DNA from 2 places in the Actinoplanes sp. G11-F43 genome. Region 1 is predicted to be linked to the other one. Evidence: riboswitches for the same ligand, from Rfam matches in the RefSeq annotation. Region 1 holds a riboswitch; the other holds the start of a gene.
What was found. A riboswitch is a leader RNA that binds a small molecule or an ion and turns the genes downstream of it on or off. The one in region 1 is predicted to bind glycine.
Positions count from the first base shown of each region.

Region 2: it holds a riboswitch for glycine, as region 1 does, so the genes downstream of both, gcvP (aminomethyl-transferring glycine dehydrogenase) here and ACQ0O7_RS15425 (L-serine ammonia-lyase) in region 1, are expected to answer to the same signal.

Region 1 is NZ_JBNZCE010000014.1:19,559-35,232, forward strand. Features, by position in the region: gene ACQ0O7_RS15400 (glycoside hydrolase family 43 protein) at 1-431, shown strand, start outside; gene ACQ0O7_RS15405 (discoidin domain-containing protein) at 428-3,679, shown strand; gene ACQ0O7_RS15410 (M23 family metallopeptidase) at 3,820-4,428, shown strand; gene ACQ0O7_RS15415 (glutamate synthase-related protein) at 4,420-5,997, opposite strand; gene ACQ0O7_RS15420 (metal-dependent hydrolase) at 6,033-7,274, opposite strand; glycine riboswitch at 7,412-7,508, shown strand; glycine riboswitch at 7,509-7,600, shown strand; gene ACQ0O7_RS15425 (L-serine ammonia-lyase) at 7,629-8,921, shown strand; gene ACQ0O7_RS15430 (S8 family serine peptidase) at 9,123-11,885, opposite strand; gene ACQ0O7_RS15435 (NmrA family NAD(P)-binding protein) at 11,954-12,793, opposite strand; gene ACQ0O7_RS15440 (AraC family transcriptional regulator) at 12,948-13,856, shown strand; gene ACQ0O7_RS15445 (hypothetical protein) at 13,888-14,127, opposite strand; gene ACQ0O7_RS15450 (CAP domain-containing protein) at 14,183-14,677, opposite strand; gene ACQ0O7_RS15455 (glycoside hydrolase family 65 protein) at 14,871-15,674, shown strand, end outside.
Region 2 is NZ_JBNZCE010000012.1:160,316-175,989, reverse strand. Features, by position in the region: gene ACQ0O7_RS13825 (aldo/keto reductase) at 1-673, opposite strand, end outside; gene ACQ0O7_RS13820 (hypothetical protein) at 712-1,371, shown strand; gene ACQ0O7_RS13815 (hypothetical protein) at 1,394-1,633, opposite strand; gene ACQ0O7_RS13810 (TetR/AcrR family transcriptional regulator) at 1,744-2,670, shown strand; gene ACQ0O7_RS13805 (ergot alkaloid biosynthesis protein) at 2,674-3,513, opposite strand; gene ACQ0O7_RS13800 (TetR/AcrR family transcriptional regulator) at 3,595-4,131, shown strand; gene ACQ0O7_RS13795 (nucleotidyltransferase domain-containing protein) at 4,149-4,898, opposite strand; gene ACQ0O7_RS13790 (nucleotidyltransferase domain-containing protein) at 4,895-5,569, opposite strand; gene mgrA (L-glyceraldehyde 3-phosphate reductase) at 5,587-6,588, opposite strand; glycine riboswitch at 6,642-6,731, shown strand; gene gcvP (aminomethyl-transferring glycine dehydrogenase) at 6,810-9,620, shown strand; gene ACQ0O7_RS13775 (DUF5999 family protein) at 9,703-9,903, opposite strand; partial or broken gene ACQ0O7_RS13770 (anthranilate synthase component I family protein) at 10,572-10,796, shown strand; partial or broken gene ACQ0O7_RS13765 (chorismate-binding protein) at 10,902-11,642, shown strand; gene ACQ0O7_RS13760 (sigma-70 family RNA polymerase sigma factor) at 11,902-12,387, shown strand; gene def (peptide deformylase) at 12,419-12,910, shown strand; gene ACQ0O7_RS13750 (class I SAM-dependent methyltransferase) at 12,891-13,556, shown strand; gene ACQ0O7_RS13745 (hypothetical protein) at 13,644-14,027, shown strand; gene ACQ0O7_RS13740 (glycoside hydrolase family 5 protein) at 14,152-15,674, shown strand, end outside.

The DNA of each region.
Region 1 (15,674 bases):
GCACCAACGTGGCGCCGTCGGCCACCGCGTCCACCTCGTACGTCTCGTCGTGGGAGAGCCTGGCGGCGATCAACAACGGGGGTACGCCGGCGAACTCCCAGGACCGGTCGAACCTCGCCTACGGCAACTGGCCGGAGCAGGGCACGCAGTGGATCGAGTACCAGTGGCCGGCCGCGCGGTCGCTGAACCGCAGCTCGGTCTACTGGTTCGACGACAACCAGGGCATCGATCTGCCCGCCTCGTGTCAACTCCAGTACTGGAACGGCAGTCAATACGTCAACGTGCCCGGTCAATCCCCCTGCGGGGTGGCCGGCGACACCGAGAACCCGATCACCTTCAACACTGTCAGCACCACCCGGTTGCGGCTCAACATCACGTCCCGCACCGGCCTCTCCACAGGCGTGCTCGAGTGGAAGGCGTTCCAGTCGTGAACCGGCGGCCGTGGGCGTACCTGATGGGCGTGGTCCTGGTCGTCGGTGGGGTGGGGGTGGCCAAGCCGGCTCTGGCCGCGCAGACCATCGGCTATCCCACCTTCGGTAACACCGGTTCGATCCCGGCGCCGCCGGTGGGGTACACGACCGGGGACACCATGAAGGCGATCTACGACGCGGAGAGCGCCGGCACCGACTTCTGGATGGACCGGCTGCTGGCCCGCACCGGCAACGACCCGGCCGGCACCTGGCTGATGACCCGGGGCCGGGCGGCGTACATGAACACGCACAACCCGGCAGTGATCGGTTTCGGCGGGAACGCCGCCTACTGGGACAACATCAGCAGCCAGAACGCCTACGCGATCACCGCCTCGCCGGGCACCTTCACCGAGCAGGCCGGGCAGCGCCGCCAGACCCCCAGCCACTGGCGCAGCGTGCACACCAGCGGATCGATGCGGCTGGCGGTCACCAAGTTCATCACCACCAACAACGTGCTGGTCACCAACGTCGCCGCGAGCAACAACGGCACCGCGTCGACCACCCTGAACCTGTCCGCCACCTCGCCCTACGCGACCACCGTCAGCGGCACCGAACTCACCGGCACCCGCGCGGTGAAGAACAACCTGACCACCCTCTACCCGCGGCTCTCCGGGGACGGCTTCACCGCCGCCGGCGGGGCGCTGAGCCGATCGATAACGGTCCCGGCCGGGGCCACGGTCACCGTCAAGGTGCAGCTCGGCATGGTCGCCAACGAGATCCCGGCGTCCCGGACCGACTACGACGCCTACCGCACCCGTACGCCCGCCGACGCGTTCGGCGTGCACGTCCGGGAGTACAACAAGTGGTGGGCCGACAACGTCCCCTACATCGACGTGCCGGACGCCGCGATCAAGAAGAGCATCTACTACCGCTGGTGGCTGATGCGCTACAACCACCTGGACGCCGACATCCCCGGCCAGGACTTCCAGTTCCCGCAGTCGATCGAGGGCGTGACCGGCTACAACAACGCGATCGCGCTGACCCAGCCGATGCACATCGACGACCTGAAGTACCTGCGCAGCCCGGAGTACGCCTACGGCAACTACCTCGCCGTCGGGCAGTACTCGGCGAACGGCCGGTTCGTCGACAACCCGGGCGACCCGGAGAACTGGTCCAACTCGTACACCCAGTACATCGCCGAGGCGGCCTGGCGGGCCTACCAGATCCACGGCGGCCAGCCGGCCATGCTGCCCAACTTCGCCCGGTACGCCGAAGGTGACGCGAAAGGCCAGCTGGCCACCTACGACACCAACAACAACGGCGTCATCGAGTACGACTGGGGCGCGATGACCGGCAACGACGCCGACGCCGTCTCGTTCCACTGGCGGGCCGGCAACCTGGACCGGGCCGAGACCGCGTACGTGTGGACGGCGGCGATCGCGGCACGTGACGCGTACACGTTGATGGGCAACACGGCGAAGGCGGCCGAGATGCAGACGCTGGCCGACCGGATCCGCAACGGGGTGATCAACACGTTGTGGAACCCGTCCCGGCAGCTGCTGGAGCACAAGCACGTGGCGACGAACACCCACGTGCCCTGGAAGGAGATCAACAACTACTATCCGTACGCCGTCGGGCTGATGCCGAACACCGCCCAGTACCGGGAGGCCCTGCGCCTCTACGCCGACCCGGCCGAATACCCGATCTTCCCGTTCTACACCGCCAACCAGAAGGACAAGGCGGCATCGGCGACGGGCAGCAACAACTTCTCCACCATCAACTCGACGGTGCAGTTCCGGCTCTACTCGCAGGTGCTGCGCAACTATCCGAACAGCTGGATGGTCAACGAGGACTACAAGAAGCTGCTGTACTGGAACGCCTGGGCCCAATACGTCAACGGTGACACCAACTGGCCGGACGCCAACGAGTTCTGGGCCGACTGGAACGGCAGCGCCATCACCTACCGGTCGTGGATCCACCACAACATCCTCGGCAGCAGCAACTGGACCGTCATCGAGGACGTGGCCGGACTGCGGCCGCGCACCGACACCACGATCGAGCTGTCCCCGATCAACATCGGCTGGAGCCACTTCGCGGTCAACAACCTGCGCTACCGCAACGCCGACCTGTCGATCGTCTGGGACGACCCGTCCGACGGCGTGACCCGCTACCCCGGGGTGCCGCAGGGCTACTCGATCTTCCTGAACGGGACCCGGGTCGCGACCCTGAACAGCCTGGTGCCGTTCACCTACAACCCGGCCACCGGCGCGGTCACCAGCACCGGGACGGTCGTCCACAACGCCGCCTTCCCGACGCTGCGGGCACCGCAGAACGTGGTGCAGAGCAGCTCCCGGATGGTCGACGTGTTCGGCAAGGCCGGGGTCGACCTCACCTCCACCCGGCCCAACCTGGCCTCCGGCGCGACCGTCACCGCGTCGTACACCACGTCGGGCACCGCCACCTCCGGCATCGTCGACGGCCTGCCCACCAGCGCGCCACTGTGGGGCAGCTTCGGCAGCGGCAACACCACCGACTGGGTGGAGTTCAACTTCGGAACCAGCCGTACGGTCGACGAGGCCTGGATCTACTTCCGCAACGACCGGGCCGGCAACCGCTACCGGCCGCCCAGCGCGTACAACGTGCAGTATTGGAACGGCAGCGCCTGGGTCAGCACGTCAAGTCAGGTCAAGACGCCCGGCACGCCACAGGCCAACTTCAACAAGGCCACATTCACCCCGGTCAGCACATCACGGCTGCGCCTGCAGTTCACCCAGCCGTCCGGTGCCCCCAAGACCGGGCTCACCGAGGTGAAGCTCTTCGGCCAGGGCACCGTCCCGGCGAATCCGAACCTGGCCGCGACGGCGACCCCGAGCGCGTCCTACACCTCGGCCTGGGAGAGCGTGGCCGCGATCAACGACGGCATCGACCCGCCGTCGTCCAACGACACCGTCAACCCGCGCTGGGGCACCTGGCCCGACCAGGGCCAGCAGTGGGCCGAACTGACCTGGCCGGCGGCGCAGACGGTGGGCTCGGCACAGGTCTACTTCTTCGACGACGGGCAGGGCATCGACCTGCCGGCGTCGTGGAGACTCCAGTACTGGAACGGCAGCGCCTACGTCGACGTGGCGGCGCCGAGCGGATACCCGGCAGCCGCGAATCAATACAACAACGTCACGTTCACACCGGTCGCCACCACACGATTGCGGGTGGCCCTGACCAGCGGCGCGGCGTCGGTGGGGCTGCTGGAGGTGAAAGCCTTCGCCTCCTGAGGTGAAACCGATCGACCTGCTCGGAACTCCGCCGTCCGGCACACACCGGACGGCGGAGTCCGGTCCGTGGCGCCGGGACCGGGCGGACCCACCGGACCGGCTGCCCGGGCCCGCTTGCCCGGCTCTGAAATGATCAGACAGTGACCGAGCGCCGCCCCGTACCGTTGTTCGCCGGGGCCGCCGTGACCGTCGCCCTGGCCGCCGCCGCCGTGTTCGTGCTGACGACGCCGCGGGAGCCGGGGCCGCGCCCGGCCTTCCAGCTGCCGGTGGCCTGTGACGAGACCTGGATCCTCGGCACCTATCCGGGCCACGACGACTTCGACATCGACTTCTTCCCGTCCCGCGGCAAGGCCTGGGGTCGGCCGATCCTGGCGTCGTACGCCGGTGAGGTGATCGAGTCGGGCATCAACGGCACACTCGGCGAGCGCACCCCGGACAACCCCGACGGCCCGATCGGCACCGGCGCGGGGTACTGGGTGAAGATCGACCACGGTGGCCTGTGGACCACCCAGTACCTGCACATGCTCGAACCGCCGACGGTCAGCGAGGGCCAGCGGGTCGAGCAGGGGCAGCAGCTCGGCCGGATCGGCAGCACCGGCAAGTCGGGCGCACCCCACCTGCACTACGAGCAGCGGGCCGCCGGAGAGAAGATGGAGGCCTGGTTCGCCGGTGTCCCGTCCGGCATCACCTCCGACGACCGGGAGTATTCGGTGCGGCGCACCAGCACCAACTGTGTGCCGTCAGAGTGAGGCCGCGGCCGACGGGGGAGCGCTGCCCCCTTGCGGTTCGGTCGCCGTCATCAGCTCGATGATCGCCCTACGGTCGGTGTCCGAGGGCAGGCCCCAGCCGGGCTGGTAGTCGTACACCCGGTCCAGGGGTGTCGCCCCGGTCCGCCCGTCCAGGATCTCCACCGAGCCGGTGTCGATGAGCCCGGGATGCTCGACCCCGCACGCCTCGGCGACCTTCAGCAGGTCACGCCGCAACGTCTTGATGTAGTTGGCGACACGAACCGACTTGAGGTGCGGATCCAGTCCACGCGTCAGCCATCTGTTCTGGGTGGCCACCCCGGTCGGGCAGGTGTCGGTGTGGCACTTCTGCGCCTGGATGCACCCGATCGCGAGCATCGCCTCGCGGCCCACGGTCACCATGTCGACGCCGAGCGCGAACGCGACGATCGCGTTGTCCGGCAGCCCGAGCTTGCCGGAGCCGGCGAAGACCACCTTCTCGGCCAGGCCCCGTTCGGCGAAGAGCCGGTACACCCGGGCGAACCCGATCTGGAACGGCAGGGACACCGTGTCGGTGAAGATCAGTGGCGCGGCGCCGGTGCCGCCCTCACCGCCGTCGATGGTCACGAAGTCCACACCCCGGCCGGTGGTGGCCATCAGGTCGGTCAGTTCCTCCCAGAACCCCAGGTCACCGACGGCCGACTTGATGCCGACCGGAAGGCCGGTCTCGGTGGCGAGCAGTTCCACCCAGTCGAGCAGGCTGTCGGTGTCGGAGAACTCGGCGTGCCGTGACGGGCTCACGCAGTCCACGCCCCGCGGGATGCCCCGGGTCTCGGCGATCTCCGCGGACACCTTCGCCCCGGGCAGCAGTCCACCGAGGCTCGGCTTGGCGCCCTGGCTGAGCTTGATCTCCAGGGCCCGCACCGGCGCCGACGCCACCGCGTCCTTGAGCCGCCGCAGGTCGAAGCGGCCCTGCTCGTCACGGCACCCGAAGTAGGAGGTGCCGATCTGGAAGATCAACTGCCCACCCATCCGATGGTACGGCGACAGCGCGCCCTCCCCGGTGTTGTGCAGGCACCCGGCCAGCTCGGCGCCACGGTTCAGCGCCTCGATCGCCTTGCCGGAGAGCGAACCGAAGCTCATCCCGGAGATGTTGACGACCGAGTCGGGGCGGAACGCCTTGACCCGCCGGCGTGCCCCACCGAGCACCTTCGCGCACGGGACGTCCGCCTCCAGCCCGGCCGCCGGGTGCGATCGGGGCACGGCGCGGCCGAACGTACGGTGCTTGATGATCGGGTAGCCGGCGGTGTACTCGATGTCGTTGTCCGTACCGAAGCCGAAGTAGTTGTTCTCCTTCTTCGCCGAGGCGTAGACCCATCGGCGCTGGTCACGGGTGAACGGCCGTTCCTCGTCGTTGCCGGCCACCACGTACTGCCGCAGCTCCGGCCCGATCGCCTCGATCAGGTAGCGGCCGTGCCCGAGCACCGGGAAGTTGCGCAACAGGGCATGGTCACGCTGGAACAGATCCCGCACGGCCACCGCCGCGACGGCCGACACCGCGGCGGCAGCGGCCGCCCGAACACCTCGACTCATGCCCCGGATGTGCCCCGTGGCCCGGAACCCAACCCTCACGGACCGGTGAGCAGGTCCTCCCGCGGCGGCGTCCACGGCGCCGGGAGCATCGGGCACTCGTCGCGTCCCGGGCCCACCTCGACCTCGGCCATCCCCAGCCCCGGCTCGCGGTCGTAGCGCAGGTCGCCGGCCACCCAGCCGTCGCCCCGCGGGATCGCCCACGGCGCGCGGGCGAACTGCAGCAGCGCGCCGACGGCACAGTACTCGGAGGCGAGCGCCGCCAGCCGCCCGGCCGGGACGGTGACCTCGCCGGCCCAGACGATCTCCTGGTCCGGGGCCGCCGCGACCGGGCTCAGCGCAACGGTCGTCGCCCCGCTCGTCGGGTACAGCCCGGCGCACCGCGCGGCCGGAATCCAGCCCGGCGCCAGCGAATGAAAAGCCCGTCGCACGGTGTACGTGTCCGTGGTCCGCCGAATCGCCAGCACCTCGCGGCAGACCGGGTCGGCCGGCATCGGGGTGAGCACGACGTCGAGCGTGCGCTCCGCCGGGAACCGGTCCGCCAGCAGTGCCTCGATCCGGTTCTCGGCGGTCCGGGCGGTGATCACGAACGTCGCGGTGAGGCCCAGCCAGACGGCGATCCCGGCGGACAGCGCGACCCGTGCCGGCGCGAACCGGCTGAGCGCGGCGAGCCCGGCGGTCTGCACGGTGAGCAACGCCGCGAACGAGGCCGGCACGAAGCCGGTGAACCAGCTCAGCCCGATCCCGGCGGTGAGGACGAGACCGATCAACACCTTTGCGGTACGCCCGGGCAGCACGAACAGCAGCGCCGCCGAGCAGGCCCAGAGCAGGGGCTCGACGATGAAGACCGAATCGCCGTAGTACCAGCGGTCGTCGAGCGGCCAGAACGGGTGCACACCGTAACTGTTGGTGAAGTCGAGCCCGATGTGCAGCAGTGGCGCCAGGATCGACAACCCGGCCAGGAACCCGATCTCGGCCCGCCCCGGCCGCACCTCACGAAACCGCCACCACAGCATCGCCACACCGAAGATCACTATCGACAGCCCGAACGCGCCGAGCACGGTGTGCGTGTGCCCGCGGTGGTGCAGCAGGTAGTCCAGGGTGCTCCCGGCCCAGCCGGTGTAGATCACATCGGCGTCCGGGAGGTTGCCGCCGACCGCCATGACGGTGATCGCGATGCCGCGCCGGGCCCGGTCGCTGAGGATCGCGGACGGCGGAACGGTCCGGTGCACCGCCTCACCGACCAGGACGCTGATCAGCGTGTGCGTCAGGTTGTCCATAGGGATCACGAGCATAACCACCCCACGTCGGTACGAGGGGAGAGTCCGGCAGCCGGGTGTGTCCGGATCCGGCTTTCGTGGGTGGCCCTCGGCGGGGGCACCGGGTAGGGTCCGGGGACACAATCGAAGAAGCCGTGACGACCGTCGCGGGAGAGTCCCCGCCGGCACCGGTGGGGCGCCGAAGGAGCAACTTCTCCCTCAGAATCTCTCAGGCCCACGTACCGCAACGGTCAGGCGACTCTGGAAAGCCAGCCCTCGGAGGCTGCGCCCAAGGTGCAAACCGCGACGCGGTGAAGCTCTCAGGCACCCATGACAGAGCGGGGGAGGCCCACCTCGCTAAGGAGCCTCCCTGCCATGGCCGTGTCCGTTTTCGATCTGTTCTCCATCGGTATCGGCCCGTCCAGCTCACACACCGTCGGGCCGATGCGCGCGGCGGCCCTGTTCGCCGCCCGCCTGCCCAAGGACCGGGTGGGCACCGTCCGGGCCGAGTTGTTCGGTTCGCTGGGCGCCACCGGTCACGGGCACGGCACCCCGCGCGCGGTGCTGCTCGGGTTGATGGGCGAGAACCCGGAGACCGTCGACACGAGCCTGGATCCGCAGGTCGACGATTTCACCGTCGACATGGTGCTGCACCGTCGCCGGTCACTGCCCGAACACCCCAACGGCATGATCTTCACGGCGTTCGGTGACGACGGCGCCGAGTTGCTGCGCAAGACCTATTTCTCGGTCGGCGGCGGGTTCGTCACCGGCGACGTCACCGCGTCGGCGGTACGCCCGAAGCAGCCACCCGTGCCCTACCCGTTCCTCTCCGGTGACGAGCTGCTGGAGTCGACCCGCTCCACCGGCCTGTCGATCTCCCGCCTGATGCTGGCCAACGAATCGGCCCGGCGCGCGGAGGCCGAGGTCGGAGACGGGCTGCTCGGGATCTGGCGGGTGATGAGCGACTGCATCGACGCCGGGCTGGACGCGGAGGGCGTACTCCCGGGTGCTCTGAAGGTCCGCCGCCGGGCCGCCGCGATCGCCCGGCAGCTGCGGGCCGCGGGCGACCCGGCCGCACACGCCATGGAGTGGCTGACCGTCTACGCGATGGCGGTGAACGAGCAGAACGCGGCCGGCGGCCGGGTGGTGACCGCCCCGACGAACGGCGCGGCCGGCATCATTCCGGCGGTGCTGCGGTACTACCTGGACTTCGTGCCCGGCGCGTCACCCGACGGCGTGGTCCGGTTCCTGCTGGCGGCGGGCGCGATCGGCCTGCTGTTCAAGGAGAACGCCAGCATCTCCGGCGCGGAGGTGGGCTGCCAGGGCGAGGTGGGTTCGGCGTGCGCGATGGCGGCGGCCGGGCTGGCCGAGGTGCTGGGCGGCACTCCGGAGCAGGTGGAGAACGCGGCCGAGATCGGCATGGAACACAACCTGGGCCTGACCTGCGATCCGGTCGGCGGCCTGGTGCAGATCCCGTGTATCGAGCGCAACGGGATGGCCGCGGTCAAGGCGGTCACCGCGGCCCGGATGGCGCTGCGCGGCGACGGCCGCCACCACGTCTCCCTCGACAAGGTCATCAAGACCATGAAGGAGACGGGTGCCGACATGAAGATCAAGTACAAGGAGACGTCACGAGGCGGCCTCGCCGTCAACGTGATCGAGTGCTGACGGTCAGGTCACATGCTGCACCGGAGTCCGATCACGGCGCTGGGCCGATGTGACGGCACCGGCCCAGCCGAACCCCCACGGCTCGCCGGCCGGAAAGGTGTCGCATGGCGGAGCGGCCCGGCACGGGCCGGACCGCTGTGGTGCCGGCCGCCTGACGGGCTTGTGCCCCCGGGCGGATGAACCCGGGGGCACAAGCAGGGGTCAGGCCGGTTCGAAACCGGCGATGTGCAGGGTGAAGGCCCGCAGCGAGCCGGTGTCGGCGCTGGCGCTGTCGGTGACCTTGAGGGTCCAGGGGCCGTCCGCCGACGACGCCCGCAGGGTCGACAGTGCGACGTCCGGCCGCCAGGTGCCGGTGAACGGTGCGTTCGCCGCCGTCACCGACGAGAACGGGGCCGCCGCGCCGTCGTCGAACACCACCTGGCACAGGTTGTTGCCGCCTCCGCCGTCGCGGGCGAACAGGGTGGCCGCCCGGCCGTCGGGTGCGGTCAGCGTGGCGACCAGGTCGCCGGCCCACGAGTGGTCGAGGCCGACGGTGGTGGCGCCGGTGGCGGTGGAGCATTCGGTGCCGTCGATGGAGAGGGTGAGTGATGACGCGTATCCGACACCGCTGACGTCGACCGTGGCCGTCGCCCCGGCCGGGTCGTTGTCCGGGATCGGGACGACCGGGCCGGTGTAGGCGAAGTCCCGGACCGTCGTCGACGCCTGCCCGGTCGGCACGAGCACGGTGCTCGTGGTCGGCGACAGCACGCCGGCGAAGGTGGCCCGGACGGACAGGGCGACCGGTCGTCCGAGCGGGTACCCGGCGGCCAGCTTGAGGGTGAAGTCCCTGGTCTTGGAGGCTCCGGCGGCGATGCTGCCGTACGACCGGGAGCGTGGGGTGACGGTGGCTCCGGCGTGGTCGGTGTCGACGACCACGCTGACGCCGGTGGCCGTACCGTCGCCGACGTTCTCGGCCGGCAGGGTGACCGTGCCGGATTCGCCGGGCTCCAGGTAGGCGTCGCCGTCGCCGGTGGCCGGCGTGACCGCCGGTTCACCCGGCCGGACCAGGGGTTGCGGGGTGGCTCCGGTGTTGCGCAGCACCAGGTCGGCGCGGATCAACCCATTGCCGGTACGGGCGTCGTACCCGCTCGGTGTCAGGTCGAGTGCGGTGCCGGTGAGGCCGGCCCGGATCTCGGCGTTGGTCAGTCCGGGGTTGCCGGACAGGGCCAGTGCGGCGATCGCGGCGGCGTGGGGCGCGGCGGCCGAGGTGCCGAAGAACCGCTCGAAGCCGGGCACCGTGGTGACCACCCCGTCGGCGGCGGTGATCTCCGGTTTGACCCGCAGCGAGCCGCCGGTGGCGGTGTAGTCGCCGGGGGTGATCGGGGTGCCGTCGGCCTGGTAGAACACCCGTCGGGGCCCGTCCGAGGTGAACCGTTCGGGCAGCTGCTGCCGGGTGAAGACGTTCGGGTACGGTCCGGTCGGGTTGGGCGGGTCGCCGGCTTCCAGGGCGAACGGCAGCGGGTCCTTGGCCGGGGCGGCGGCCACCGAGAACGCGTTCACCGCGGCGCTGTGCCCCCGGGTGACGCCGGGGGTGGAGAAGCCGGTGAAGCGGCCCCGGAACACCGAGAGCTGCAGGTACCGGTCGGCGCCGGCGTATTTGACGACGGCCAGTTTCTGGCCGGTGCCGGCCCCGGTCTGCAGGATCTCGAACGGGTCGTCGTCGCCGTCCTGGGTGTCCTGGGAGAAGTCGGTGACGTTGCCGGCCGCGTTGAACAGGTACAGGTCGTAGTCGTTGGCCGAGCCGAGCAGCGGGTCGGCCCACCACAGGGTGGTCACCCGGCCGGCGCTGTTCGGGGTGAGGCCGTTGAAGACCTGCACCCCGGCGCCGGGGTCGAAGTCGTGGGCGTCGCCGGCGAACTTGCCGACTCCGATGCCGGAGTCGGTGAAGTCGCCCTCCCAGTTGCCGGAGGTGCCGTCGATGGTGTTGCCCTCGTTGCCGGCCGAGCTGAAGTAGAACGCCCCGTCGGCGGTGACCGCGTTGACCGACTGGGCCGGCAGCCCGTCCTGGAAGGGGCTCTCGTGGTAGTAGACGACGTCGTCGACGATGATGTCGCAGCCTCCGGTGAACCGCAGGTCCCGGATGTTCTGCGCGAAGCTGGCCTCGCTGGTGAAGGCGGTGGCGAAGCCGAGGCGGGCGTTCGGCACCAGGTCGTGGATGATCTCCAGCATGGCGGTGCCCTCGTCGCCGGAGCCCTCCTGGCCACCGAGCACGTCGACGTCGGCGGGCAGGTCGCCGCTGGCCTGTGAGGCGGCGAGCGAGTCCACGCCGTCGGACAGGGCGCAGACCTTCACCCCCACGCCGGTCACCTTGTGCCTGGTCCGGGCGGTGTCGGCGGCGTGCACCCGGTCACCCTCGGAGGTGAGTTCACCGGCTGCGGCGGCGATCTTCGGGGTCACCTTCGCCGCCCGTACGGCGGTGTCGATCCGTTGTGCCTTGTCCTGTTTGCTGTCGGCGGTGGGCCGCTGGGTCTGCCGGCCGCTGATCAGCCCGTGTTTCCTGGTGATCGTGGTGACGTCGGACCAGCCGGCGATCGTGGGCAGGGCGGTGACCGGCGCCTCGACCAGGACCGTGCCGGTGCGCGCCGACGGGAATCGGACTCCCGCGCCGGCCGCCCGCAGCCGGCCGAGCAGGCCGTCGTCGACCTTGGCGGCCCGGATCTCCACCTCGGTGGTGCCGGACTTGGAGACCTCGACGCCGGTGGTGAGCGCGGGCAGCGCCGACGCGGAGATCCGTCCGGTGCGCTTGCGGAGTTCGATCGCGAGGTGGCTGTCGAGTTTGCGTTCGACCGGGGTCAGGGATTTCTTGAGCTGCTGGAGCGCGGCGATCTGCGTGTAGGCGCGGGTCGCCGCGTCATCCGGGGCCTTGGCGTGGGCGGCGGTCGCGGTGAGTGTCAACGTCGCGGCCGCCGCCATGGCGATGGACATGCGGAATGCGTTCAATGTCGAGTTCCCCCACTGACACCTATCGATTCGATGTCTGTGGATGCTATCGACTACGAAATCAATCCCGATAGAGTTTCGTCGATGCGAGTGGTGGCGTGGTGGCTGCGGTCACCGCGGGGCACGAGCACGCCCCGTTCCGTCGCCTCGTAGAGTTCCACCAGCTCGGCGGCGAGGCCCGGTGGCATGCCGGCGTCCACCCAGGTCGGGATCCAGGCCTCCCGGGGTACGGTCACCACCTCCAGCTTCCGGCCGAGCACCGCGCCCAGCGCCTCGGCGACCTGCCGCTCGGTGTACTCCGGCGCCGTCAGGTCCACGACCTCGTCCCCGGCCGGCGGGTGGAGCAGCGCCTGCGCCACGGCGGCCCCGATGTCCCGGGTGGCCACCATCGGCACCGGCACGTCGGCCGACGCGCCGAAGACCGGGTAGATCCCGGCGCCGGTGGCCGGGGCGAGGACCTCCTCGACCTTCTCCTGGAAGTGCGGCGAGCGGATCGCGGTGACCCGGGCGCCGGTGTCGCGCAGCAGGTTCTCGAAGTGGTGCAGCCAGCGGACCGGCCCGGTGCCCTCGGGCAGTTCGGCGCCGTACGAGGACAGCGCCGCCACGTGCCGGACCCCACTGTCGGCGACCGCGCCGGCGATCGTGGCGGCCAGCCGCCGGTGGTCGGTGTCGTCCCCGGCCGGGATGGTCGGGAGCAGCACGAACGCCCCGGTGGCTCCGGTCAGGGCGGCGGCGAGCGCGGCCCGGTCGGTGAAGTCGGCGACCGCGGCCTCGGTGAATCCGCCGCCGCGGGTGGCGTCCCGGACCACCGCCCGCACCGGGTGGCCCGCGTCGCGCAGTGCCCGGGCGGCGGCCCCGCCGACGTGGCCGGTGACTCCGGTGATCGCGTACATGGTGACCTCCTCGTTGTGGTGTGCCTCCAGTCAAGTGGGAGAGAGTGAGACGATCCATGTTCGACAGGCTCGTCCACATGTCCAGGCGTCTTCGGTTCGCGTGCCGATCCGTGGCCCGAATCGAGCCACGGATCGGCACACGAACGGGGAGACCATGGATCCACTCGGCAACCTGCTGGACGGGGTACGGGCACACACCGCCGCCTTCTGCCGGGTCGCGCTCACCCCGCCCTGGGGACTGCGGATCGACGACCAGGCACTGCTCGCATTCGCCAGCCCGGTGCGCGGGCACGCCTGGGTGGTGTTCGACGACGGCGAGGCGGTGCGGGTCGAGCCCGGGGGAGTGGCGATCGTGCGCGGCCCGGAGCCGTACACCGTCGCCGACGCGCCCGGCACCCGCCCGCAGATCCGGGTCCTGCCCGGCAACCGCCTGATCACCGTGGACGGTGTCGAGCTGACCGCGCGCGACGTCAAGTCGAGTACCGGGCCGACCATCCTGGCCAGCGGCACCTACCAGGTGGCCGGGCACGTCAGCGCCCGGCTGATGGCCCTGCTGCCCCGGGTGGTGCACGTGCCGCGTGAGCGGATCGACTCGCCGCTCACCGATCTGCTCGCCGCCGAGATCGACCGGGACGAACCCGGCCAGCAGGTGGTCCTCGACCGGCTGCTGGATCTGGCGCTGGTCGCGGTGTTACGGGTGTGGCTGGGGGAGCAGGAGGGCTGGTACCGCGCGTACGGCGATCCGCTCGTCGGCCCGGCTCTGCGCCTGGTGCACGACGATCCGGCCCGGCCGTGGACGGTCGCCGGGCTGGCCACCGCGGCGGGGGCGTCCCGGGCCGCGTTCGCCCGCCGGTTCACCACCCTGGTCGGCCAGCCACCGATGACCTATCTCACCCACTGGCGTCTCGACCTGGCGGCCGCGGCCCTGCGCGGCGGCGATGCCACGGTGGCCTCGATCGCGCGGCAGGTGGGATACGCCAACGCGTTCGCCCTGACGGTCGCCTTCAAACGGGTCCGCGGCACGTCCCCGAGCGCCTACCGAAGCAGGGCCGGCCACCCGTGAGGGTGACCGGCCCGTGCGAGGAGGTGGAGCGTCAGCGAACCCGGTCCATCAGGCGCTGCCAGCGGCTGCGCGGCTTGCGCGCCTCGACGATCTTCCGGCCGCCGATCACGCTGCCGGCCGCGACGGCGGCCAGACCCAGCGCCGCCACACCGGCGGCGACGGGACGCTTGCGCGCCAGCTTGACCGGCGAACCGTTCGCGGTGATGTCCGTGCTGTCGGAGCCCGTCGCGATGTTCGGCCGCGCACCGACAGTGCTGTCGTAGGTGGTCATCGTAAAGGCCCTTCCGTCGTTTCTCGGACGCCCTCTACTTGCCCACTGATTGACTTCAGAAACCGAAGTCCTGCGTGTAGTACGGGGTACCGCCGGCCGCGAACACCACACCGACCCCGACCGTCTTCGACTTGCAGTTGAGGATGTTGGCGCGGTGACCGGGGCTCTTCATCCAGCCGTCGACCACGGCGGCGGCGTCCCGGTAGCCCCACGCGATGTTCTCGGCGGACGGGTTCGAGAACCCGGCGGCCTTGACCCGGCTGACGAAGCGCGAGCCGCCCTTGCCGGTGTGCGAGAACTTGCCGGTCTGCGCCATCCACGCGCTGTGCCCGCGGGCGGCGGTGGTCAGCTGCGCGTTGACCTTGAGCGCCGAGCAGCCGCGCTTGACGCGCTCGGCGTTGACCAGCTTGTTGACCGTGGTCTGCAGCGCCACCTCGGAAGCCTTCGCCGGAGCGGCCTGCACGGGAGACGCGGTCATCGTGGCGGCGCCGAGAGCGGCGACCGGGGCGAGGAGGGCGGTCACGGCGAGGCGGCGAAGAAGCTGGCGCAAGAAGTCGTCCTTCCGAAGTGTGATCCCGCTGCGGTGCGGGCTCACCTTTGACTTCGGCGACGGCCGGGAACCGGTGATCGCAGACTCGGTGCGTGATCGTTTCCGGTCGGTTGCCGGAGAACCCGCGGCGGGACCACCGCTCAGGAAACTGCCAGTTTCCCCACCCGTACCAGGGGTTACCGACTGAGACGTGATGAGAGTCGAGCCCTGGCAGCTGCACGAAACCCACCTCGACCTGACCCGCCTGGCCCAGACCGAGTCGGTGTTCGCCCTGGCGAACGGCTACCTGGGCCTGCGCGGCAACCTGGACGAGGGCGAACCGCACGAGATCTCCGGCACCTACCTCAACTCGTACTACGAGGAACGCCCGCTGCCCTACCCGGAGGGCGGCTACGGATATCCCGAGCAGGGCGAGACCGTGGTCAACGTGACCGACGGCAAGATCATCCGGTTGATGGTGGACGACGAGCAGTTCCACGTCGAGCGCGGCACCCTGCACTCCCACGAGCGGACCCTGGACATGCGCTCCGGCCTGCTGTCGCGCGACGTCGACTGGGAGTCCCCGGCCGGCCGCCGGGTGCGGATCCACAGCGAGCGTCTGGTCTCGCTGACCCAGCGCGCGGTGGCCGCGACGGTCTACGAGGTGGAGGCGGTGGACCACGAGGTCCGGATCACCGTGCAGTCCGGGCTGGCCGCGAACGAGGAGCAGGTCAAGGTCTCCGACGACCCGCGGGTGGCCGCCGCGCTGAAGGATCCGCTGGTCGCGGTGGAGCAGGACACCGAGCAGCACGGCGCGGTGCTGCTGCACCGGACCCGCCGCAGCGGTCTGCTGATGGCGGCCGGCATGGATCACGTGGTCGAGGCGCCGACCGACTACCAGGAGGAGACCGACGTCCGGGAGAACTGGGCGAGGACGACGGTGGTCACCGTCCTGCCGCCGGGCGGGCGGTTGCGGATCGTCAAATTCCTGGGGTACGGCTGGAGCCCGGCCCGCTCC
Region 2 (15,674 bases), on a different contig from region 1:
TCGGGGCCGACGTCATGCCGCGCCGATATTTTCCGGTCAGCCAGCCGCCGCGCATCGGCGACCACGGGATGATCCCGACCCCCTCGTTTCGGCACACCGGCACGTGCTCGTGCTCGATCTCCCGGTCGATCAGGTTGTACAGCGGCTGGGACGCCACGAACGGCTCCCAGCCGCGGAAGCGGGCCACGTCCACCGACTTCTGCAGCTGCCAGGCCGCGTAGTTGGAGACCCCCAGATGCCGGACCTTGCCGGTACGCACCAGCTGGTCGAGCGTGGACAGGGTCTCCTCGACGGGTGTGGTCTCGTCGAAACAGTGCAGCTGGTACAGGTCGAGGTAGTCGGTGCCGAGCCGGCGCAGGCTGTCGTGCACGGCCGCGATCAGGTGCTTGCGGCCGGCGCCGTGGTCGTTGCGGGCGTCGCCGGTGCCCCAGAAGCCCTTGGTGGCCACCACCAGGGAATCCCGCCGCTGCCGGGCCAGCCACCGCCCGATGATCTCCTCGGACGCTCCTCCCGAATACACGTCGGCGGTGTCGATGAAGTCGCCGCCCGCCTCGACGAACCTGTCGAGGATCGCGTGCGACTCCGTCTCGTCCGCTTCCTTGCCGAACGTCATCGTCCCGAGGCACAGCTCACTGACACGAAGTCCACTGCCCCCGACATTCCGGTACTCCATGGGGTGAATCCTTTCAGGACACGCGTACATTGGCCACCGTGACACGGATCGGCTTCTGGGCGGAACCGGGCGACGACGGCGGGCCGGACGTGTGCGCGTTCGTGTCGGACGCCGAACCGGACCGGGAGGCCATCGCGTACCTGCGGTCCGGCACCCCGTTCGCCTGGCGGGGCACCCCGTGGGCCTGTGTCCTGTGCGGCCGCCCGCTCGGTGCGGCGGTGCTGACCGACGGGGTGTACGAGTGGCCGGAAGGCCTGGCCCACTACCTGGAGGAGCACCGGGTACGCCTGCCACTCCGGTTGCGCGGCACGGCCGCTCCCGTCGACGCGGAGACGTACCGTCCGGAGGTATCGGACGACGACACGTGGTGGACGGCGCAGGTCCGCGACCGCCCTCACCTGCCCGGCTGCCCGCGCAGCCCGGTCCGCCGCCCCTGGAACCTGCCCCGCACCGCCGACATCTGGATCGACAGGGTGCGCCCGGGGGACGTGACGACCATGGCCCGGCTGCGGCGGCTGTTCGGCGCCGACTGGCCGTTCAGCGAGTTGCACGCCCGGATCGCCGCCCAGCCGTTCCCGGTCCGCGCCGGCGGCGATCCGGCCGCCCTGAACAGCGAGCCGCACCTGCGCGACCACCTGTTCTACGCCACCCCGGACGGCCTGCTCCCGGTCGCCGTCGACCCCTTCTCCCTCGATTGAGATCGCCGTCAGCCGGACGAGATCATCGGACGTCGGACATCGTTCTCCGGCGCCGGGTCTCCAGGAGGGCGATCACCGCGAACGCCGCGAGCGCCGCTGCGGTCGCGGCGGCGTAGCACCACGGTGCGGGCAGGTAGTTGGCCGCCACCATCACGCTCGGGCCCTTGTCGGTGAAGACGCGGAAGATGATCGCGATCGGGCCCTCCCAGACGCCCGCGGCGAGCGTGAGAAGCATTGCCAGCCGGTACCAGCCGTCGTCCACAGTTCACTCCCTGTCGTGATACGAACGTATCAACGACACCATCGGGAATTGCCGTCAGCAAGCCCTGAACTGCCGAAACGTCACACTTAATGCGCGGCTAGATTGAGTGGGTGCGTGACGAAACGAGGTGCCCGGTGTGCCGCGGGCCGGTGCGGCCGCCCGCGCGTGGCCGCCGGCCGGTCTACTGCTCCCGCGCCTGCCAGGCCCGGGCATACCGGGCGCGCAAGAATCCACCGCTCCCGGAGGCCACCGAGCCGGAACTGACCGGTCACCGTCGCCGGATCGTCGAGGCGGTCTGGCGGATCGCCGCCGAGCGTGGACTACAGAGGGCCACCATCCGCGAGATCGCCGCCGAGGCGGACGTGACCCCACGGGTGGTGCAGTACCACTTCACCGGCAAGCACCATCTGCTGATCACCGCGCTGCGCACGCTGCACCGGGACAACGGGCACCACAGCCGGGAACGGATCGCGGCACTACGCGGCGCGTCCGACCCCCGGGTGCTGCTCCGCGCCACTCTCGAGGAACTCCTCCCACTCGACGAACAGCGCCGCACCAGCCTGCGGGTGATGACCGCCTACTACGCGTGGAGCCTCACCGATCCCTCGCTCGCGGCGGTCTTCCTGCACCAGGAGCACCCCTTGGAGGACCTGGTCACCGCCCTGATCGCGGCGGCCGGCGCCCGGCCCTCGATCGATCCGGCCCAGGAGGCGAACCTGCTCGTCGGCGGCATCAGCGGACTCGGCCTGGACCTGCTGCACCGGCGCCGCACCCGGGCGGACGTGCGGCGCACCCTGGACCACCACCTGAACCGCATCCTGGCGGAACCGGGTTCCAGCGCCACGAGTTCAATCGAACCGGGTGACGAGCCGCACGCCCTCGTCTCCGAGGCGTTGCGCGAGGGTGCGCATGACGGCGAAGACGTCGTCCGGAAGCCCGCGGTTCGCGGCGACAGGCCGCCATCCGGGCCAGTTTCGTACGCCGAACAGGCAGCCGAGGCCGCGCGGGTCAGATCGCGGACTTCGATGGACCCGTAGACGTCAGTTGAGGAGGCTGCCCTGTTCGGAGCGCAGGACGTGGAGCAGGGGGCGTGGCGCCGTGCCGGTGAGGTCCCGGACCGTGGTCGTGGTGCGGTTCTCGGCGCCGGCGGCGATCGCGGTGTCGAGGGCGGCCAGCAGGCCGGCGAACTCCGGTGGGGTGCCGTGCCGCCGCAGGTGGGCGGCCAGTTCGGTCTCGGTGACACGGCGGTGGCTGACGCGGCGGCCGGTGACGGTGGTGAGCGCCGCGGCGACGTCGTCGAAGCGGAGCGCTTCCGGGCCGGTCAGCACCAGATCGTGGGGTGGTGTTTCCGGGGTGGTCAGGACGTGGCCGGCGACGGCGGCGATGTCGGCGGGGTCGATGAACGGGATCCGGCCGTCGCCGGTGGCGCTGACCAGTTCGCCGTCGCGGCGGGCGGTCCGGGCGTGCAGGTGGCCGCCGGTGAAGTTGGTGGCGAACCAGGAGGGGCGCAGCACGGTCCACTCCGGGATGTACTCGCCGGCGAGCGGGCCGAGAGTGCCGAGGCCGGGTGTGCCGACCGGGATGGCGGACGAGCCGAGCAGCGCGATCCGGGTGACGCCGGCGTCCCGGGCCGCCGCCAGGAACGGGGTGACGATGGGGGCCGGGTCGGCGACGCCGAGCGGGGCGATCAGGTAGACCGAGCGGATGTCGCGGACCGCCCCGGCGAAGGTGGCCGGATCGTTCCAGTCGAATCGCACGTCGCCGCCGGTGCGCCCGGCCCGCCGGATCGGCACGCCGGACTCGGTGAGCAGGCGGGCGAGGCGGCTGCCGGTGGTGCCGCTCGCGCCGGTGATCAGGACGGGTGCCGGGTTCTGGGGCATGGTGTCTCCTCGTAAGATACGGACCAGCGGTCCGCATCAACCTTAGCGGACTGCCGGTCCGTTTTAGCGGGGGGAGTGGTGGTGCGCGCTGACAAGGCACGGAACCGGGAGGCGGTGCTGGCGGCCGCCGGGCGGCTGTTCGACACGGCGGCCGAGCCGGACGAGGTGTCGATGGACGCGGTCGCGGCCGAGGCGGGCGTCGGCAAGGGCACGATCTTCCGCGGCTTCGGTGACCGGCGCGCCCTGCTCACCGCGCTCTACCAGCAGCGCCTCACCGCCGAGTTCGGCAGCCGGCCACCGGCGCCCGGGGCCACCGGCGCGGCGGGCGCTGCCGAGCTGCTGCTGCGGACGTGGCGGTTCAAGGAACGCCACCGGGTGCTGGCACTCGCCCTGGAACGGGAGGGCTCCGGCAGCCCGTACCAGAACGAGGCCTACGACCGGCTGCACACCGGGCTCACCGCGCTGATCACGCGGGCCCGCGGGCCGGAGAACGCGGACTTCCTGGCACACGCCCTGCTGGCCGCCGTCCGCAGCGATCTGGTGGAGCACCTGCGCGAGCGGCCGGACACCGATCCGGAGGCCGGCCTGCGAGCACTGGTCAGCGCGATCCTCGGCTGATCACCACGGCGGGCCGGTCAGCGGCTCAGGCGGGTGCGGACCACCAGGTCGTGCAGGGCGGAGACGGCCGCCGGGTCGGCGTACCCCGGCAGTTTCGTCTCGTCTCTCGCGTCCTCCAGCTCGGCGCGCAGGGCGGGGACGTCGGCTGCCAGCCACGCCGCCGCCTGGGCCGGAAGGGGACCGTGCTCGGCCTCGCGTTTGGCGGCCAGCAGGTCGGGGACGTAGGGCAGACGGCCGCCGAGGACGCGCAGGTCGCATTCCAGCGTGCCGGTGCGCATCAGGTGGATGCCGGTGAGCAGGACACGCAGCGTGTACAGGGCCGGTTTGAGCTGGCCGGTGCCGTGGTAAAGGCGTTCCTGGGTGCGGGCGAACCCCAGGTAGTGGTGGGCGTGGTTGCTGGTGATCAGGCCGGGGGCCAGGGATGTCAGCTCGCGGTGCACGTCGGTGGTCACCACCACCAGCGGGGACAGCAGCTGTTCCAGGACGTACCCGTTGCGGCTGTTCAGCAGTTTCGCGAACTTCAGCAGGTCGTGGCTGACGATGTCGAGTTCGACGCCGTCGCGGACGCCGGACTGTTCCAGGGTGTCGGGGCCGGTGCGCAGGCCGACCACCTCGGCCGGCGGCAGCACATGGGCGGCCCGCAGGTCCAGGTCGGAGTCGCGGGAGGCGAAACCGTACAGGTGGGCGCCGCTCACCGTGGCGAAGAGCAGGGGATACGGCAGGGCGGTGGCGGCGTCGGCGGCCCACTCCGGCACTACGGTGGTCACTTCAGGTTCCTTTCCCGTACGGCCACCAGCATCGCGTCCACCGCGGCCCGATCCGGGTGCTCGGGCAGCACGGTGGTGGCCGCCGCCGCGGCGAGGTCGTCCTGCAGACGGCCGGCCCACTCCGTCACCTCCGGCCAGGGGACCTCGCCGCGGCGTACCGCAAGCAATTGATCTCGAAGATTCGACACGTCGACCAGGACCTCCGCGGTGCGCAGCACGTGGGCACCGGCCATCAGCAGGCGGATCATGTGCATGGCCTGCTTGTGGTTGACCTCGCCGGTCCGCTCGCGCCGGGACGCCACCTTGGCGAGCTGGTCACGGGCGTACGACCCGTAGGTGTCCGCGACCCGCCGGGACAGGAACGCCCGCCTGGTGGCCCGCAGCAGCTCCCCGTCGGCGGTGACCGTCTCGACGAGATCGGACCACAGCACCTCCAGCACGGTCGGGTTCGCCTGCGCCGCCAGCACGCAGAACCGCTCGATCTCCCAGGAGAACTGCTCCTCGGCCGGCCCGTCCAAGTGGGTCGGCGGCTTGTCCAGGGACCAGAACGAGCGGGTCGGCGCCACGAAGACACCCCGCCGGTCGTGGTCGGACCCGGGCCCGTGGAGTCCATAGGCGCGGGAGCCGACCACGACCGCCAGGGCGGTGTGCCGTTCGACGAGGTCGGTCATGACCCGGGAGGGTACGGCTACCTCGCCAGCACCGTCGCGTCGATTTCGTCCAGCTCACTCTGGTCGAGCTTGAGGTTCTTCAGCGCGGCCACGTTGTTCTCCAGCTGCCCGACGCTGGACGCGCCGATGATCAGGCTGGTCATCCGCTCGTCGCGCAGCGCCCAGGCCAGCGCCAGCTGGGCCAGGGACTGGCCGCGCCGCTTGGCGACGTCGTTGAGCGTGTGCAGCCGGTTCAGCGTCTTCTGGTCCAGGGCGCTCTCGTTGAGGAACACGCTGGTCCGGATCCGCGAATCCGCCGGGATGCCACCGAGGTAGCGGTCGGTGAGCAGGCCCTGCTGGAGCGGGCTGAACGCGATGCAGCCGGCGCCGGCGGTCTCCAGGGTGTCGAGCAGGTTGTCGTGCTCGATCCACCGGTTCAGCATCGAGTAGGACGGCTGGTGGATCAGCAGCGGCGTGCCCAGCTCCCGCAGGATCCGGGCGGCCTCGGCGGCCTGCTCGCTCTTGTAGTTGCTGATGCCCACGTAGAGGGCCTTGCCGGAGCGGACGATCGCGTCCAGCGCCGACATCGTCTCCTCGAGCGGGGTCTCCGGGTCGGGCCGGTGGTGGTAGAACACGTCGACGTAGTCGAGGTCCATCCGCTTGAGCGACTGGTCCAGCGACGACACCAGGTACTTGCGGGAACCCCAGTCGCCGTACGGGCCGTCCCACATCGTGTAACCGGCCTTCGTCGAGATGATCATCTCGTCGCGGTGGTGCTGGAAGTCCGCCTTCAGGATCCGGCCGAAGTTGGTCTCGGCGCTGCCGGGCGGCGGCCCGTAATTGTTGGCCAGGTCGAAGTGGGTTACCCCGAGATCGAACGCGCGGCGCACGATGTCGGCCTGACGGTCGCCGGGCCGGGCGTCACCGAAGTTGTGCCAGAGGCCCAGGCTGATGGCGGGGAGCTTGAGACCGCTGCGACCAGCACGCCGGTAGATCATTTCGGCGTAGCGGTCGGCGGCAGGGAAGTACGTCACAGGCACACCCTAGGACTCCCGATCATGTCGGTGCGCGCTGGTACGTTGTGATTGCCGACAACACCCGTGCGGGAGAGACCCTGTCGACAGGGCGCCGAAGGGGCAATTCCTCCCCGGAACCTCTCAGGCAAAGGAACCGTACCGGGCAGGCGCTCTGAAGTGCCCGCATTCGGGGTATGACAGAGGGGGAGGTCTGTTTGCCGACCTTCTCACGCTTGGAGTCGCCCATGACGTCCCCGTTCGTCGCACGCCACATCGGCCCGGACAACGACGAGCAGACCCAGATGCTCAAGACCATCGGGTACGGGTCGGTCGGTCAGCTGATGGATGCCGCCATCCCGGCCAGCATCCGCTTCGACGGTGTCCTCGACCTGCCGGCCGGCGCCTCCGAGGAGGAGACGATCGCCGAGCTGCGCGCGATCGCCGGCCGCAACGTGCTCGCCACCCCGATGATCGGTCTCGGCTACTACAACACCATCACCCCCGCGGTGATCAAGCGCAACGTCCTGGAGAACCCCGCGTGGTACACGGCGTACACGCCGTACCAGCCGGAGATCAGCCAGGGCCGCCTGGAGGCGCTGCTCAACTTCCAGACCATGGTCACCGACCTGACCGGGCTCACCACCGCCAACGCCTCGATGCTCGACGAGGCCACCGCGGTCGCCGAGGCGATGACCCTCGCGCGGCGCGCGTCCAAGAGCAAGAGCAGCGTGTACGCGGTGGACGCCGACACCTTCCCGCAGACGCTGTCGGTGCTGCGCACCCGTGCCGAACCGCTCGGCATCGACGTCCAGTTGGTGGATCTCGACGGCGGCGATCTTCCCGAAGACTACTTCGGCCTGCACGTGCAGTACCCGGGCGCTTCGGGCACCGTCCGGGACCACACGGCCCTTGTCGAGGCCGCCCACGCCAAGGGCGCCCTGGTCACCGCCGCCGCCGACCTGCTGGCCCTGCTCCTGCTGCGGGCGCCCGGCGAGATCGGCGTGGACATCGCGGCCGGCACCACCCAGCGTTTCGGGGTGCCGCTCGGCTTCGGCGGCCCGCACGCCGGTTACCTCGCGGTCCGTGCCGGCCTGGAGCGGTCGCTGCCCGGCCGGCTGGTCGGGGTGTCCAAGGACGCCGACGGCGACCGGGCCTACCGTCTCGCCCTCCAGACCCGCGAGCAGCACATCCGCCGGGAGAAGGCGACCAGCAACATCTGCACCGCCCAGGTGCTGCTCGCCGTGATGGCCAGCATGTACGCGGTGTACCACGGCCCGGCCGGCCTGCGGGAGATCGCGCTGCGCACCCACCGCAAGGCCCGGGTGATCGCGGCCGGGCTGACCGCCGCGCGGCTGGAGGTGGTCACCCCGGCCTTCTTCGACACGGTGACGGTCCGGGTGCCGGGCCGGGCGGCCACGATCGCCGCCACCGCCGCGTCGGCCGGGATCGACCTGCGTGTCGTCGACGCCGACCACATCTCGGTGTCGACCGACGAGACCACCACCGACGCGCATGTCGCGGCGGTGCTGGAGGCCTTCGGCGCGCCGGTGAAGGACGCCGGCCCGCGGGTCATCCCCGAGGACCTGGCCCGGACCAGCGACTACCTGACGCACCCGGTGTTCAACACCCACCACTCCGAGACGAGCATGCTGCGCTACCTGCGCAAGCTCTCCGACCGGGACTACGCGCTGGACCGCGGCATGATCCCGCTGGGTTCGTGCACGATGAAGCTGAACGCCACCACCGAGATGGAGGCGGTCACCTGGCCGGAGTTCGCCAACATCCACCCCTTCGCTCCGTCGTCGCAGACCCGGGGGTACGAGGATCTGGTCGCCCAGCTGGAGGGCTGGCTCGCCGAGATCACCGGGTACGACGCGGTCAGCGTGCAGCCGAACGCCGGCTCGCAGGGTGAGCTGGCCGGTCTGCTCGCCATCCGCGGCTACCACCGGTCGCGTGGCGACGAGCACCGCGACGTCTGCCTGATCCCGTCGTCGGCGCACGGCACCAACGCCGCCAGCGCGGTGATGGCCGGCATGCGGGTCGTCGTGGTCGCCTGTGACGCCGACGGCAACATCGACCTGGCCGACCTGGACGCCAAGATCGACAAGCACCGGGACGCGCTGTCCGCGATCATGGTGACCTACCCGTCGACCCATGGGGTGTACGAGACCTCGATCGCCGACCTGTGCGCCAAGGTGCACGAGGCCGGCGGCCAGGTGTATGTGGACGGCGCCAACCTGAACGCCCTGGTCGGCTACGCGCGGCCGGGCAAGTTCGGGGCGGACGTGTCACACCTCAACCTGCACAAGACGTTCTGCATCCCGCACGGTGGCGGCGGCCCCGGCGTCGGCCCGGTCGCGGTCCGGCAGCACCTCGCCGAGTTCCTGCCCGGTGACCCTCTGCAACAGGGCGACCATCACGCGGTGTCAGCGGCGGCGCACGGGTCGGCCGGCATCCTGCCGATCTCGTGGGCGTACATCCGGATGATGGGCCCGGACGGTCTCGCGGCGGCCACCGCGTCGGCGGTGCTGGCGGCCAACTACGTGGCGGCGCGGCTGCGGGAGCACTACCCGGTGCTGTACGCGGGTGAGGGCGGCCTGGTCGCCCACGAGTGCATCCTCGACCTGCGGCCGATCACCAAGGCCACCGGTGTGAGCGTCGACGACGTCGCCAAGCGGCTCATCGACTACGGCTTCCACGCGCCGACCATGTCGTTCCCGGTCGCCGGCACCCTGATGGTGGAGCCGACCGAGAGCGAGGACCTCGCCGAGCTGGACCGGTTCATCGCCGCGATGATCGCCATCAAGGGCGAGATCGACAAGGTCGCGGCGGGGCAGTGGCCCCGGGACGACAACCCGCTCGCGAACGCGCCACACACCGCGTCGGCCGTGACGGCGGATGAATGGAATCACGCGTATTCACGCTCCGTGGCCGGATTCCCGGAGGGCGTGGACCGTACGGCCAAGTACTGGCCGCCGGTGCGGCGGATCGACGGGGCGTACGGCGACCGGAATCTGGTGTGTTCCTGCCCGTCGCCGGAGGCGTTCGAGGACTGAGCCCGTTGCGCAGGTCGCGGTCGTCGCTGATCGCGGCCTGCGCCGTTTTCTCCGTACCTCGTTGACTACGCTGCGTCTACTCTCAGGCTGCCAGGGCGTGCACGGCCGGACCACGGTGCGGTTCGATCATCGTGCCGTCCGGCAGCAGCTCACCGGTGTCCTCGAAGACGATGACGCCGTTGCAGAGCAGGCTCCAGCCCTGCTCCCGGAAGGTCGCGATGATGCGCGCGGCCTCACGGTCGGTGGCGTCGGCGGAGGGGCATGGGTTCAGGTGCTGGCACATCGTTTTACTCCGGTTGGGGGCTGTGTGAAGGTTCACATTTGCGGTGACGAACGTTACCTCACATCGAACGACAACGGTTCAACCCGGTGACGGCGTCGGCTCACGGATCCTCGCCCTCCATGCTCCACGCGATGACGGTTGTCGACCACTCTCCGCGACCCTCCTTCGGTCCTCCGCCGGGTGCTCCGCGCTCCTGCCAAGCCCGTCACCACCCCTTACGGGCGTTTCGATGGTTTCGGGGTGATCCCGGTGACCCTGCCGAGCTTGTGGCAGCGTTCCTCGCCGGCAACGGACTACCGGTGCGGAACCTCGGCCGAACGGATGACAAAAACAAGACGATCGGTGATGGCGCCATTTGCGGGGCGGCACTCTACGTATCGGCGGATGCCGGTTCCGTGATGGCAGGCGGTGTCGTCGGATCCCCGTCCCCGGTTCCCGGCATTCCGGACGTTTACGCGGTCGTGTACGCGCATGTCGCGGGCGCCCTCGCGGTACCCCCGGCCCACCGCTGGCCCACCCTCACCCCGCCGCCCGATGGTGCGGTGACGGATCCTTCCCGGGCGGGTCGCCCGGCGGAGTGGCCCGCCGCGCTCCATCCTTCTCCGGCCGGGGCTCCTCTCCCGCCGCCGGACGCCGCCTTCCCCGATTCCCCCTCGTCGCCGGGGGCCTGGGCGCTCGGATCGTGGCGGGAGAGCTGGACCCGGGCCGATCACGCCGACGCGGTGCAGCGGGTGCGGGAGGCCATCGGGCGCGGTGACGTCTATCAGGTCAACGTCGTGGGCCACGCGTCCGCGCCCTACTCCGGCGACCCCACGGCGGCCCTGCGGCGGGTGGCGGACCTTCCCGGCGCCCGGTACGGCGGCGTCCTCCCCGGCGACGGCTGGGCCACTGGCGGTGGGTCCGAGAGGGAGAACGTTCTGATTGTCCGCGGGCGGTTGGCGGATGGCGGTGGCGGTGGGTCCGAGAGGGAGAACGTTCTGTCTGCCGGCGGGCGGTTGGCGGGCGTCGGTAGCGGTGAGTTCGAGAGGGAGAACGTTCTGTCTGCCGGCGGGCGGTTGGCGGGTGGCGGTAGCGGTGGGCCTCCGAGGGAGAACGTTCTGTCTTCCGTGGGGCGGCAGGCGGACGGCGCTGTGGCGGGCGGGGAATGGGCCATCGCCACCGCGTCGCCGGAGACGCTGGTCGAGGTGCGGGGTGGGCGGGTGATCACCCGGCCGATCAAGGGGACCCGGCCGGCCACCGCGGCGGGGCGCCGGGAACTGCTCGCGTCGGCCAAGGAGCGGGCCGAGCACGTGATGATCGTGGATTTGGAGCGGAACGACCTCGCCCGGCTGCCCGGGACGGGGCCGGTGACGGTGGAGGAGTTGTTCGCCGTACGGCGATGGTGTGGTCTGTGGCAGGCGGAGTCGGTGGTGTCCGCGGACCTGGACCGCGACGTGGGTCTGGCCGAGCTGCTGCGGGCTGTCTGCCCGGGCGGCAGTGTCACCGGTGCGCCCAAGCTGGCCGCTCTCGGGCAGATCGCCGCGCTGGAACCGGCCGGGCGTGGGGTCAGCATGGGTGGGGTGGGCTGGATCGGTCACGACCACCTGGATCTCGGGCTCACCATCCGGACCGTCGCGGTCGACGGCAGCCGGGCGCACGTGTGGGCCGGTGGCGGGATCACCGCGGACAGTGATCCGGTCGCCGAGGTGGACGAGGCGGCGGCCAAGTCGGCGCCGGTCCGGGCCGCACTGTCCGGTTAGGTCGTTCGGCTGCCTCGGACCTCCTGCACAGGGTGCTCATAGCGCTCTCCGAGCCGTCTCTACCGAATGCGTGCCACTGTCGGCAACCGCCCCCACGAACGGGGGACAAGCGCGTACTTTGACCGACGCGCGGCACCGGGAGGCCTCACAGTGGCACCGTCTGTGCCGCGGTGGCTGCAGGAGAGGCGACATCGCGGACATGCTCGAGATACGTGAACATACGCGGACAACGGTTCGTACCGATCGGTCCGGTATCCACATGCAGGTGGACTTCGGCGGCTTCGCCAGCGCCTCGAGTGCCCGCCTGCACAGCAGTGCGTTCCAGCTCTGCCGGGACTGGCACCTGGCCCAGGACCTGACCCAGACCACCCTGGCGAAGCTGTTCCTGAGCTGGGAGCGGGCGGTCGACAGTGACAATCTGACGGCGTACGCGCAAAAGGTCCTTCTTCGCGTCTACCTCGATCACCGGCGGCGCCGCAGCTCCACCGAGGCCGTGCCGGGCGTGCTGCGTGAGCCGTCCTATTCGGTCAGCCCGGAGCTGCGCATGACTCTGCTGGACGCGCTCGCCCGGCTGCCCGGCCGGGACCGGGCGATCGTCATGCTGCGCTACTTCGCCGACCACAGTGTGGAAGAGGTGGCCCAGGAGCTGGGCGTGCCGATCACCGTGGTGAAGAGCCAGACCCGCCGCTCGCTGATCAAGCTTCGGCACATGCTGTCCGGCGAACGGCCCACCCTCTTCGCCTGACCGCGGGTAATGACCGGATAGCCTGTCAGTCATGACAGTCAGGCCCATCCGCATCTACGGCGACCCGGTGCTGCGAACCCCCGCCGACGAGGTCACCACCTTCGACTCCGCACTGCGTGAGCTGGTCCGCGACCTGGAGGACACCGTCCGCGAACCCGGCCGGGCCGGGGTCGCCGCCCCACAGATCGGGGTCAGCCTGCGGGTCTTCTCCTACAACGTGGGCGGCGTCGTCGGCCACATGGTCAACCCGGTGCTCAGCGACCACGACGGCGAGCAGACCGACGAGGAGGGCTGCCTGTCACTGCCCGGCATGGGCTTCGACACCACCCGATCGGAATCGGTCACCGCCACCGGTTTTGACCAGCACGGCGAACCCCTCGTCATCAAGGGCACCGGCTTTCTGGCCCGCGCCCTGCAACACGAGACCGACCACCTGGCCGGCCGCCTCTACGTCGACACCCTCACCGGTGACGTCCGCCGCCAGGCCCTGCGCGAACTGCGCCGTGTCGTCCCCCGCCGATGACGCCCGTCGCCTGGCCGCCGAGTCGCTGGCGGCCGGCGACCCCACCGGCTGGTTCGAGACGCTGTACGCCGCCTCCCGCGCCGGGCAGGCCGTGGTCCCGTGGGACGTGGCCGAACCCAGCGCCCACGTCCGCGCCCTCGACCTCCCACCGGGAGACGGCCGCCGCGCCCTGATCGTCGGCTGCGGGCCCGGCCGCGACGCCGAGCACGTGGCCGCCCTCGGCTATGCCACGACCGCATTCGACATCTCGGCCACCGCGATCGAGCTGGCCCGGTCCCGCCATCCCGGCAGCACCGTCACCTACACGGTCGCCGACCTGCTGAACCCGCCGCAGGCGTGGCGGCAGGCGTTCGACCTGGTCCTGGAGAGCAACAACATCCAGGCCCTGCCGTTCGCGGTCCGGCCGGCCGCGATCACCGCGGTCGGTGATTTCGTGGCACCCGGCGGCACCCTGGTCGTGCTGGCGGCGGCCACCACCCGGGTGGACGCGGACGGCGAGGGCCCACCGTGGCCGCTGACCCGCACCGAGATCGACACCTTCGCCACCGGCGGCCTGCATCCGGTCTCCGTCGACCAGGTGGCCGCCCCGGGAACCTCCCTGCCGACCCGGTGGCGGGCCCGCTTCACCCGCTCACCGCAGGGGTGAATCCGGGACGTTCCGGCGCCGTCGAACCGGACCGGGACCGCATGATCGGTGCGCCCTCTCCGGCTCGACATCAAGAACGGACCTGCCATGAAGCGATTCGGTCTCCTGCTGGCCGCCTCGTCCCTGCTCCCGATGATCGCCACCCCGGTTCAGGCCGCCGGCGCACCCGCGCCGAAGGAGATCTTCCGGAAGTCCGGAACCGGCGACTGGAAGGGAGCACCGGTCGTCATCGCGGTCGCGCCGACATCGGTCTCACTCACGCTCGACTGTGATCGCGGCGAGTTCAACTTCCTGACCCTGCGCTGGAACGGCTACCCCGAGTTCGACATCGACTCGCACCACATCGAACCGGCCGACGGTGAATTCGACGCCAAGGGCGAGAGCACCCTCTATCCGTCCGAGAAGAACGGCTACTGGGAGGTCACCACCCAGGCACACTGCTCCTGGGAAGTGGTGGCCACCCAGGGCTGACGGCGCTTCCGCCCGCGCCGGCCGGCCACCAGAGTGCCGGTGGGGCAGGTGTGTCACCCGGGGGGTGGAACAAGTTCTGGAAGGCTCATTTCCCAAACGGGGTTGATGCTCTTGGATGTGACGTGTGCGCCGAACCCTCGCCCTCGCCCTGCTCGCCGCGCTGATACCGCCCGCGGTGCCCGCCTCCGCCGCCGTCGAGGATCCCGGCTGGACCGCGCCGCTCAGCACCCGCGGACGGTGGATCGTGGACGCCGACGGGGACCGGTTCAAGCTGCGGTCCGGGAACTGGCACGGGGCCAGCGGCACCTGGAACGGCTCCGGCAGTGACACCGACGACGCCAACCATCACGCCGGGGAGAACGCCGGGCGGGTGCCGCTCGGGCTGGACCGGGCGCCGGTCGCCGACATCGTCGCCGGGTTCCGGGCGATCGGCCTGAACAGTGTGCGGCTGCCGTTCTCCAGCGAGATGGTCCGCGACACCCGGCCGGTCGCCGACACGGCGGTCGCCGCCAACCCGCAATGGCGAGGGCGAACCCCACTTCAGGTGTACGACGGTGTGGTGGCCGCCCTCACCGACGCCGGCCTGGCCGTCATCCTGAACAACCACACCACGACCACCCGCTGGTGCTGCGGAGTCGACGGCAACGAACGCTGGAACACCTCGCAGACCGCCGCCCAGTGGGAGGACGCCTGGCTGACCATGGTCCGCCGCCATGCGGGCAACCCCCGCGTGGTCGGCGCCGACCTGTACAACGAGGTGCGCCGCACCGTCCTCGACGACCCGAACTGGGGCTGGGGCAACGACCACGACTGGTTCGCCGCCGCCCAGCGCCTCGGCGACCGGATCCTGCGCGAGGCCAACCCGAATCTGCTGATCATCGTGGAGGGCATCAACTGGACCGGCGTTCCGGTCGACGGATTCGCCCACGAACGGCCCACCCTCAAACCGGTGCGCACCCTTTCGCACACCCTGGCGAGCTCCGGGAAACTGGTTTACGCCGCGCATTTCTACGACTACACCGGCCCCCACCACAGCGGTGCCACCGGAACCGGCGAGACCACCGATCCCCGATACCGGGACTTCAGCCGGGCCGAGCTGTTCCACGTGCTCAACCGGGACGCCTTCTTCGTCTCGGCGGAGACCGGGCAGCACTTCACCGCACCGGTGTGGATCAGCGAGTTCGGGGTGGACGGCAACGCCGGCGCCGGGTCGAAACAGCGCGAATGGTTCGGCTACTTCACCGATTTCCTGATCGAGAGCGATGCCGATTTCGCGTACTGGCCGGTGGTGGGCTGGGCGGAACGGCGTACCGCGAACGGGTGGGGGTTGTTGTTCTTCGACCGGGCCGGCGTCCGCACCGGCATCGAGGTGGCCGGGGACTGGCGGGCCGACGCCTGGCGGCGCCTGACCACAACCGGACGCCAGGGGTACGTGGCACCCGTCGCGTCCCGGTCCATGCTCAGCCCCGACCACGCCGACTTCGTCGCCTCCAACCGGATGCGTGCCGCCGGAGACTGGGACAACGGTGCCCGCAAAGCCGCCTGCCCGGACGGACAGCGCCTGATCGGACTCAGTCACACCGGAAACCGCGGATTTTGTACGAACACCGCTGCGGCCCTGACCTGGAACGGTCATCGGGTGGTCAA